3 regions of the Streptomyces sp. NBC_01520 genome follow, and region 3 is predicted to be linked to each of the others. Evidence: riboswitches for the same ligand, from Rfam matches in the RefSeq annotation. Region 3 holds a riboswitch; each other region holds the start of a gene.
The links. A riboswitch is a leader RNA that binds a small molecule or an ion and turns the genes downstream of it on or off. The one in region 3 is predicted to bind cyclic di-AMP.
Positions count from the first base shown of each region.

Region 1: it holds a riboswitch for cyclic di-AMP, as region 3 does, so the genes downstream of both, OG524_RS14745 (transglycosylase family protein) here and OG524_RS28135 (transglycosylase SLT domain-containing protein) in region 3, are expected to answer to the same signal.
Region 2: it holds a riboswitch for cyclic di-AMP, as region 3 does, so the genes downstream of both, OG524_RS19690 (M23 family metallopeptidase) here and OG524_RS28135 (transglycosylase SLT domain-containing protein) in region 3, are expected to answer to the same signal.

Region 1 covers NZ_CP109404.1:3,273,382-3,276,648, reverse strand. The annotation lists gene OG524_RS14750 (transglycosylase family protein) at 32-1,003, shown strand; cyclic di-AMP (ydaO/yuaA leader) riboswitch at 1,294-1,464, shown strand; gene OG524_RS14745 (transglycosylase family protein) at 1,465-2,166, shown strand; gene eno (phosphopyruvate hydratase) at 2,452-3,267, shown strand, end outside.
Region 2 covers NZ_CP109404.1:4,349,229-4,352,495, reverse strand. The annotation lists gene OG524_RS19690 (M23 family metallopeptidase) at 75-1,115, opposite strand; cyclic di-AMP (ydaO/yuaA leader) riboswitch at 1,127-1,279, opposite strand; gene OG524_RS19685 (PP2C family protein-serine/threonine phosphatase) at 1,514-2,671, opposite strand; gene OG524_RS19680 (MerR family transcriptional regulator) at 2,804-3,267, opposite strand, start outside.
Region 3 covers NZ_CP109404.1:6,224,625-6,227,891, forward strand. The annotation lists gene OG524_RS28125 (SMI1/KNR4 family protein) at 166-792, shown strand; gene OG524_RS28130 (hypothetical protein) at 856-1,053, opposite strand; cyclic di-AMP (ydaO/yuaA leader) riboswitch at 1,505-1,690, shown strand; gene OG524_RS28135 (transglycosylase SLT domain-containing protein) at 1,695-2,576, shown strand; gene OG524_RS28140 (winged helix-turn-helix transcriptional regulator) at 2,747-3,154, opposite strand.

The sequences.
Region 1 (3,267 bases), 3.0 Mb from region 3:
GTCACACGTCAGTCACACGGAAGGCAATCCCATGGGCTCCGCGAACGGCAGACACCGCCGCCCTCGTCAGGCACCCGCCATCGTCGTCGCCGCAGGCGTGACGGGATCGGCCATCGCCATCCCGCTGCTCGGCGCGACCGGCGCGCACGCCGCCGACGCCTCGACCTGGGACCGGGTCGCCGAGTGCGAGAGCGGTGGCATGTGGAGCGCCGACCTCGGTAACGGCTACTACGGCGGCCTGCAGTTCTCGCAGGACGACTGGTCGGCCTACGGCGGCACGGCGTACGCGACCCGCGCTGACCTCGCGAGCCGTTCGCAGCAGATATTGGTCGCGGAGAAGGTGCTGGACGACAAGGGTCCGCAGGCGTGGCCCAGCTGCGCGGTGATCTCCGGACTCGCGCTGGACGGCACGCTGCCGGGCGTCGACCCGGGCGGTGAGCCGTCCGCCGAACCCACGGAATCGGCCACCCCGTCGGACAGGTCCTCGGCCGGAACGCCGGACGGGACGGACAGCAAGAACAAGAGCGACAAGACGGACAAGGCTGACGAAGAAGGCAAGTCCGACGCATCCGAGCCGTCGTCGCCTTCCGCCGCCCCGTCCGCCGAGTCCTCCGAGGCGTCCACCGGCTCGAAGGGCAGTGGTGAGACGGGCGGGAAGCACCGCGGTACGCCGGCCCCCGAGGCGGGCGCCGGGACGGACCTGGAGGACGGGCGCGAGTCCGGCCGGCATGCCTCGCGCGGTGACTCCGAGGCCCGGGAGGGCGCGGAGGCGGGTGCGGACGGGACGTACACCGTCCGTGAGGGCGACAACCTCTGGGCGATCGCCGACGCGCAGGAGCTGCCCGGCGGATGGCCCGCGCTCTACGCGGCCAACAAGGCCGAGCTGGGCTCCGACCCGGATCTGATCCTGCCCGGCCAGAGTCTCGACCTGGGCCTCCAAGCGGACGCGGAGGATGCCGGGACGGACGCGCCGACCGGCGCCGAGGTCACGGTCGGCAACTGATCAAAAACGGGAAAACACCCCAAAATCAGGGGTAGTTCAGAGGCCTATGTCCACTTATGCGTAAGTGAGACATGGGTCTCTTTGCTTGAACTGGCGCACATGGCCCGTCCGCTCGGCCCGCGTTGCCTCCGACCTGCGGAAACGGCCTCACTCTACGAGGCGATAAACGCTGATTGCCAGTTATGTCCATCTTTGAATGTAGGCGTTGCGTGTGTTTACGGTCTGAACCGCTCGCACCGCGGGCACCTTCGACCGTCACGCCGAATCCTGCCGTCGGCCGAAGGGGACAGACGCGTAAAGCGCCGTAGGCAGGAGCGGGGGACCCAGGTAAGTGCCGGACCCGGCCGTCGGAAGACGGGCGAGGGCCGGCTCGGGGTGAAGTCGCCTTCCAGTACGGGCGACCGGGCAACTCACAGGCCCGAACCCGACAGCTCACCTCGTAGGCGTCGGTGAGGAGAACCATGCTGCTTTCGAGCAAGGGCAAGCACCGTCGCCCGTCCAAGGCCGTCCGTATCGCCACCCTGGCCGGCGTCACCGGCGCGGCCGTGGCCGTTCCGCTGATGGGTGCCACCGGCGCCTCCGCCGCCTCCGTCGCCACGTGGGACGCCGTCGCGCAGTGCGAGTCCGGTGGCAACTGGTCCATCAACACCGGCAACGGCTACTACGGCGGCCTGCAGTTCTCGCAGTCCAGCTGGGCGGCCGCCGGCGGCACCCAGTACGCCTCCCGCGCCGACCTGGCCACCAAGGGCCAGCAGATAGCCACCGCCGAGAAGCTCCTCGACCTGCAGGGCCCGGGTGCCTGGGCCTGCGCCGGTGCCGGCGGCCTGACGAACGACGGCGTGGACCCGGGCGTCGACACCGGCTCCGCGCAGACCGAGGCCGAGCCGAAGGCGGCGGCCCAGCCGGAGCGCAAGGCCGAGCAGCCCACCACCCGCAGTGAGACGCGCACGGCCCCCAAGGCCGGGAAGACCGTCACCACCCCGACCGGCGACAAGGTCAAGAAGGGTGACGGCGAGTACAAGGTGAAGGCCGGCGACACCCTCGGCACGATCGCCGAGGCGAAGGACGTCAAGGGCGGCTGGCAGAAGCTGTTCAAGCTGAACGACGACATCGTCGAGGACGCCGACCTGATCTTCCCGGGTCAGCAGCTCCACCTGAAGTAGCAGCCGGATCCCTCCTCCCGGCGGTGCTCCCCGGCCCGGCGCGCTCACCCCCGTGCGCGCCGGGCCGGGGCGTTTCCGGGGGTGCCCGTGAAGGTGACCGTTCAACTGTTGTAGTTACCGGCCAGTAAATTTCTGGACCTTTGCCCGTAATGCGGGCCCTTGGGTCCTTTTTCGTCCCAGGGGACGGGCGGTCGGCCGACGCGGCGGGCCGGGCCGGTTAGGCTCGTGTCGCAAGGCCACAGTGACCCTGCACAACCAGTGTCATATCCCAGAAGGAGATGCCTCGTGCCGTCCATCGACGTCGTCGTAGCCAGGGAAATCCTCGACTCCCGGGGCAACCCCACGGTCGAGGTCGAGGTTGGCCTCGACGACGGCAGCACGGGACGTGCTGCTGTTCCGTCCGGTGCCTCCACCGGTGCGTTCGAGGCCATCGAGCTTCGCGACGGTGACCCCAACCGCTACCAGGGCAAGGGCGTCGAGAAGGCCGTCCTCGCCGTGATCGAGCAGATCGGCCCGGAGCTCGTCGGTTACGACGCCACCGAGCAGCGCCTCATCGACCAGGCGATGTTCGACCTCGACGCGACCGAGAACAAGGGCTCGCTCGGCGCCAACGCCATCCTCGGTGTCTCGCTGGCCGTGGCCCACGCCGCGTCCGAGGCCTCGGACCTCCCGCTCTTCCGCTACCTCGGCGGCCCGAACGCGCACCTGCTGCCCGTTCCGATGATGAACATCCTGAACGGCGGCTCGCACGCCGACTCCAACGTGGACATCCAGGAGTTCATGATCGCGCCGATCGGCGCCGAGTCCTTCTCCGAGGCCCTGCGCTGGGGTGCGGAGATCTACCACACGCTGAAGAAGGTCCTGAAGACCAAGGGCCTGTCCACCGGTCTCGGCGACGAGGGCGGCTTCGCCCCGAACCTCGAGTCCAACCGCGCCGCCCTGGACCTCATCATCGAGGCCATCAAGGAGGCCGGTTACGTCCCGGGCCGTGACATCGGTCTCGCGCTCGACGTCGCCGCGTCCGAGTTCTACAAGGACGGCGTCTACGAGTTCGAGGGCAAGTCCCGCTCGGCCGCCGAGATGACCGAGTACTACGAGGAG
Region 2 (3,267 bases), 1.9 Mb from region 3:
GGCTGCCGGGGTTCAGGTGCGCCGAACGGAGGCGCCACGTACGCGGATCGGACCCGCCGTACGGGTGCGGGGGCTCAGACCGTCAGGCCCTTGCCGCGCAGCCAGCTCATCGGGTCGACGGCCGAACCGCCCGCGGTGTGGACCTCCAGGTGGAGGTGGGGACCGGTCGAATTCCCGGTGGAGCCCACGCGGCCGATGGTGTCGCCCGTGCTGACCTTCTGGCCGGCGGTGACGTCCATCGAGGACTGGTGGGAGTACGAGACCTCGGTACCGTCGTCGAGCACGAGGACCGTGTGGTAGCCGTAGGAGCCCGACCAGCCGGCCGACTTCACCGTGCCGCTGTGCACGGCCTTGATCGGCGTACCCGTCGGAGCCGCGAAGTCCAGCCCCGTGTGGTAGCCGGAGGACCACATCGAACCGGCCTGGCCGTAGGTCGTCGTGATCGTGTACGAGGACGTCGGGAGGGCGTAGCTGGCGGCAAGCTTGGCGAGACGCTCGGCCTCCGCCTTCTTCCTCGCCGCCTCTTCCGCCGCCTTCTTCTCGGCTGCGGCGTCGGCCTCGGCCTTGCTCTGCTGCTTCGCGGCCTCGGCCGCTGCCTGCTCGGCGGCGGCTTTCTCCTCCGCGGCCTTGGCCTCGGCGGCGGCGCCGGCCTGCTGCTGCTCGGCCTGCTGGAGGATGCGGGCGCGCAGCGCCTCACCGGCGTCGGTGGCGCCCTGCTCGGCCTCGGCGGCCGTGATCCCGGCGGTGGTGAGCGGGGAGGCGTCGGCGGCCGACCCGGTGTCCGCGTCGGAGTCGTCCGACATGAAAGCGCTCACGCCGGGAAGGGACTTGGCGTCGGGGAGATTGTCCGCGATGGAATCGGGAAGGGAGATGGAGACCGGCGGCTTGCTCTGCGCCGTGGCCATGCCACCCGCACCGACGGCCGCGATGACGCCGACGCCGAGGACGGTGGAGCTACGGGCGAGACCACGCTGCTTGGCTACGCGGTGCCTGCCGCGCACGGGACGTATGGACTCCTCGGTGGGATTCCATTCCTCCCAAGTCCTCTCCTCGCCACCGACGGTGTCGGTCCTGAAGGGTGACGGGGCCTCGGGGGCAGGCTGATTGGACGCCACGTGGGCGCACTCCTTTCCTTCCTTATCGCCTACCGGGTTAGCTGACGGGTTCGGAGCAGGAAGGTCTCCTACGGGCTCCTTCGCCTCTCACGAGACACAGGCGCCCGATTCACCCCATGTAGGTGGTTCCCCGGTTCCCTTGCGGAATTCGGCGCTCGCGCACGGTGCCGCCTCTTGCGACGACTGGGACAACCGCGCTGCGTTATCGAACGTTAATAGACACCGGGGCCCGATTCCAAGCTGTTCCGACTGATCATTCGTCACTCCGGCCTGGACTTTAGGGCAGGAAACAGCACCAAACGGGCGAGTTGAGTATTCCCGGTCCGGTCATCAGTTTCTGACGGTGTGTCAAATGTTATGCGGAGCGGCACGCATCGACTACGGACGGTCGCGACGGGTCATCCTTCGCCCCTCCCCACGATCTTCACCGTCGTCCGCCGCTCCGGCTGTCCCCGCGCGGGCCGGCCGACGGCGAGCAGCGCCAGGTCGTCGGTCGAGTGGCCCCCGGTGTGCAGGCGTACGTCGTCGGTGAGCGCGGAGAGCAGTTCCTCGGGCCCGGGGAAGATCCGGCCGTGCAGCCGCGCGGCCGGATCGTAGAAGACCCCGCCCGCGTCCCGCGCCTCGGTGAGGCCGTCCGTGAACGCCAGGAGCGTCGACCCGGCCGGCAGCTCCCACTCGTCCGAGCGGTCCGGCCACACCCCCAGGTCCATCCCGATGGGCAGCGCGGGCACGGTCGGCGCCAGTACCTGGAGCGCCCCGTCCGCGTGCAGCAGGATCGGCTCGGGATGACCACGGTTGACGATCCGTACCGTGCCGGAACCTGCCGGGATCTCGGCGAGCACAACGGTGACGAACCCCTCCATGGAGTCGAGCCCGCCCCGGCGGCTCCCTTCCCGCGCCAGCGCCCGCTCCAGCCGCTGCGCGACACCCTCCAGCGACAGCTCCTGCTCGGCCGCCTCGCGGAAGGCCCCGATCACCACGGCCACCGCCTCCACGGCGTCCAGCCCCTTGCCCCGGACGTCACCGACGACCAGCCGCACCCCGTGCGGGGTGTCCGCGACGGCGAACAGGTCGCCGCCGACGAACTCGTCCGCCTGCGCCGCCTCGTACCGCGCCGCGACCAGCAGCCCGCCGATCCGGTCGTCCGGGGTGGGCAGCACCGCGCGCATCGCGGTCTCCGCGATGACCCGGGCCGAAGCGAGCTGCTCGTTGCTGCGCCGTACGACGCCGTTGATGGCCAGGGCGAGCACGGAGACCGTGATCACGGTGAGCAGATCGGTGAGCGGCACGACCTCGGTGACCGCACCGTCCGAGAGCCGGATCACGAGAACGGCCAGGACCGCGGCCACACCGGTACGGACCGTGCTGGCCAGCGAGAAGAACGGGGCGGCGATCAGCGGAGCCGCCGCGAAGAGCGGAACGGCGCTCACGGCGGCCGGAGTCACCAGGTCGAAGACGATCCCGCCCCCGATCATCAGGGCCGGCAGCGCACGCACGAACCTCCGGGCACCGATGCCTCCACCGGCTCCGCCCCGTCGGCTGTCCCGCTTCCCCACCTGTGCACTCCTGCCCGGTCCGCCCACGGCTGCGGACGGTACCGCGATCCGCCCGGACCGGACGGAGCCGCGCGTGCGGCGGCTCGTCATCGGCCGAAGGGAGGAGCGCGCCGGAGCCCCGTCCCCCGAAGGTCAGCCGGAGAGCCGGTGCTGCGCGTAGATCGTCAGTGCATCCCGTACGAAGACGGCGGTGCCGTCTCCGTACCGATCGTAGTTCTTCCCGAAGCGCGGATCGGCGACATACATCTCGGCGAGGCCGGTCACGTACGACCGGGTGACCGTCGTGGTGCCCGAGAGCCACGCGCAGTGGCGCCGCGCGATGTCCTGCGCCTCCTCGCCGCCCGCGTCCAGACCGGCCTCCCTGGCCGCCCCGTAGTCCCGCGCGATCGCGTCGTGCACACCCTGGAATTCGGCGCGCTCCTCGGCACTCAGCCCGCGCCACCACCGGTCGCCCTTCTTGCAGGCGTCCCGGCCCCAGCGTTCGGTGACCTCCTGCTCGTACACCGTGTGGTCGAAGCCGTCGAACACTTCCCCGGCCATGAGTTCCTCTCCCTGCCCGGTCCTGTGGAGAGTGGTCCGCACCGAGGCGATCTGCC
Region 3 (3,267 bases):
CCGGTGGGTGTGATGTTCGGGGCACGCCTGTCGCTGGGCCTGAGGGAGGAGCAGGTCCTCCCTCAGGACAGACGGGGAGTCGCAGGTGAGGGGACGGAGCGTGTGCAGCCGGATTCCGGTGCCCGGACGCGCGTTACGCGGCGTACGCGCGCGAGGGGGCGGCCGGTGATCCCCCGGCCCATCGAGGCACTGGAGCGGCTGCTGCCGACGACGTACGGCATCGACGAGCAGGTTGACTGGGCCGTGGCGGAAGCGCGGTGGGGCGCCTCCTTCCCCGCCGACTACAAGGCCTTCATGGGCGCCTACGGGGAGGGGTCCGTCGACGACGCGATCGCCGTGCACCGACCACTGCCCGCCGACACTCCCGACGGGTGCCGCCCGGCCGATGCCATGGCCGACGGGACCGGTGCCGTCCGCGAGGTGTGGCGGGCGGAGGCCGACGAGATCTGGGCCGATCCGGCCGGGCCGGACATGATGCTCGATCCCGGTGCGCTGCTCGCCTGGGGAACGACCACCGAGTCGGACATCCTGTGCTGGCTGACGACGGACGAGGACCCCGACTGCTGGCCCGTGGTGGTCTGCGGCAGGCACACCGTGCCGACCTTCGCGTTGTACCGCTTCGGGATGGCCGAGTTCCTCCGCAGGCTGCTGGCCGGCGGCTTCGACTCCGTGCCCCTCAGCGTGGACAGGGTGAGGAGGCGGAAGTCGCACGCTTTCGTGAGCCTGGTCGTCCAGCGGGCCCGCCGCAGGGCCGGCCTCGACCCCTGGACAGGCGAACTGCCGGGCGGCTGAGGCACCCGGCACCACGGCACCGGGCCGCGGTGCCGTACGGGGCCTGTGTGCCGCGTGCCGGGCTCAGTGCGGCCTCCAGGTGAGCTTGCCGCCGCCCACCCACCGGACCGCCGCCGGGTCGTCGAGGTCGTGGACCGTGATGCCGGCCGCCCGCGCCGCGAACAGCACGTCCGTCATCGAGGTCGCCCGGCCGGCCGTCTCCCCGTCGATCTGCAGGATGCGGAAGGGCGGATCACCGGCCTGGACGGGCAGGACGGTGATCCGCGGGTTCGTGGGGTCCTGCGGGTCCGTGGAGCTCTGAGCGTTCCGTGGGTTCCGGGGGCTCTCGGGGTCGGGGTGCGCGCTGTCGGCCATGCGCTGATCGATTCCACGCGGCTGCCACCGGTATGCCCGGAAGCGCGCCGGTGGGCCGTATGCCCGAGTTAGGGCGTTATTGGGGATTCGCCCCGTAATCCATAAAAGGCCATTTCGTGCGACCCGTGAGGTTCCAGCGGAGTGCAAATCACCCTTTTCGGACCTCGTGACCAGAGTCACTCCCGCGCGTCCCGGACGCATCGACATGTCGACCGGTTCCCTTGTGCGCCACGAAGGTTGGCTTCGCGGGTGTGGGGCGGATTACATGAATTCCTGTGAATCGATCTTGCGGATGAATTGTGATCACCAATTCGGGGCTTGTTCCTTTCGCTATTTCTCGCCTACGGTCACCCTCACTCCGGATGGAACGCCGAATCCTGCCGCCGTCCGGGAACCCGACCACATCTCGTACGGCAGGAGCGGGGGACCCAGGTAAGCGCCGATCCGGCATCCGGAGCGGCTCGGGGTGAAGTCGCATTCACGTGCGGCCGGGCATCTCCAGCCCGAACCCGACAGCTCACTTCGCAGGCGGCGGAGAGGAATTCACCATGCCCGGAATGGGTAAGCACCGTAGTTCCAGGACCAGTTCGCTGACCCGCGGCATCATCGCCGTGAGCACGGGCGGAGCTGCTCTCGCCCTCCCCGTGATCGGCGCGACCGGAGCCTTCGCCGCCCCGGCGCAGCCGGTCGCCGTCGAAAAGGCGGCCACGTCGACTGCCGTGTCCGGCAAGGCGATTGCCGCACAGAAGTCCGCGCCCGTCACCTATTCCGTGATCATTGGCGATTCCCTTTCCAAGATCGCGCGTCAGCATTCCGTCGACGGCGGCTGGAAGGCGCTGTACGACGACAACCGAAAGGCTGTCGGCACAAACCCCGACCTCATTCACGCCGGTCTGAAGCTGACGATCGGCGCGAAGGCCGAGAGCAAGCCGGCGGAGAAGGCCGGAACGGCGGACAAGGCCGAATCCGAGACGTCCGGTTCCGCCGGCCGTGCCGAGCAGGGCGCCGACCGTGCCGATCGCTCGGACCGCACCGACACCGCGCTCGCCGCGCAGGGTGCGCCCGCTGCGGAGCCCGCGGCCGCTCCCGCCGCCGCGCCGGCCACGTACACGAACGACCTCGACGGCTGGATCAAGGAGTCGCTGGCGGTCATGGCCGAGCACGGCATCCCCGGCAGCTACGACGGCATCCACCGCAACATCATGCGTGAGTCCTCGGGCAACCCGATGGCCATCAACAACTGGGACTCGAACGCCGCCGCGGGCATCCCGTCCAAGGGTCTGCTGCAGGTGATCGACCCGACCTTCCAGGCCTACCACGTGCCCGGTACGTCGACGGACAGCTACGACCCGGTCGCCAACATCACGGCCGCGTGCAACTACGCCGCCGACCGGTACGGCTCGATCGACAACGTGTTCGGCGCCTACTGAGACATCACCGTGTGACAGCGGAGCACGGCCGACGGGTGGTGCGGGTTCGGAAGAACCCGCACCACCCGTCGGCCGTTTCCGGCGTGGTGGCGGTCAGTCACCGACGTGGGGCACGAGCTTGCCGCGGGTGCGGTCCGACGAGCCGGCAGGGCCTCGGCCGCCTTCTCGCGCTACCGGGTCGGGGCGGCGTCGTAGTCGTGCCGGGACCGCTCCACCTCGCCCAGGTTGGCGGTGGCCCATTCCGAGAGGCGGGCGAACAGCGGCGCGAGACTGCGGCCGAGCTCACTGATCTCGTACTCGACCCGGGGCGGGATCTCCGCGTGATACGTGCGCACGACCAGGCCGTCGCGCTCCAGCTGCCGCAGCCGTTGGGTGAGCACCTTCGGGGTGATCCGGGCGATGCGCCGCTCCAGCTCGCCGAACCGCTGGCGGCCGTGGGCGTGCAGGGTCCACAGGATCGGTGTCGTCCACCGGCTGAACACGATGTCCACGACCGGGGAGATGGGGCAGGCCTGCTCGGGATCGTCCTGGGCGTGGCCTGCCGTCGCGGAGGCCGTGGGGGCTGCCGGATCGGCCATGCGAGTTCCCTTCGGCACAGTCACTTTCCTGTAGGTACCTACTATATCGGCGGTGTTAGCGTCCCCGGGTCGGAGCGGGGGACACCCTCCCTGCGACGTTCCCGCCCGTGTCG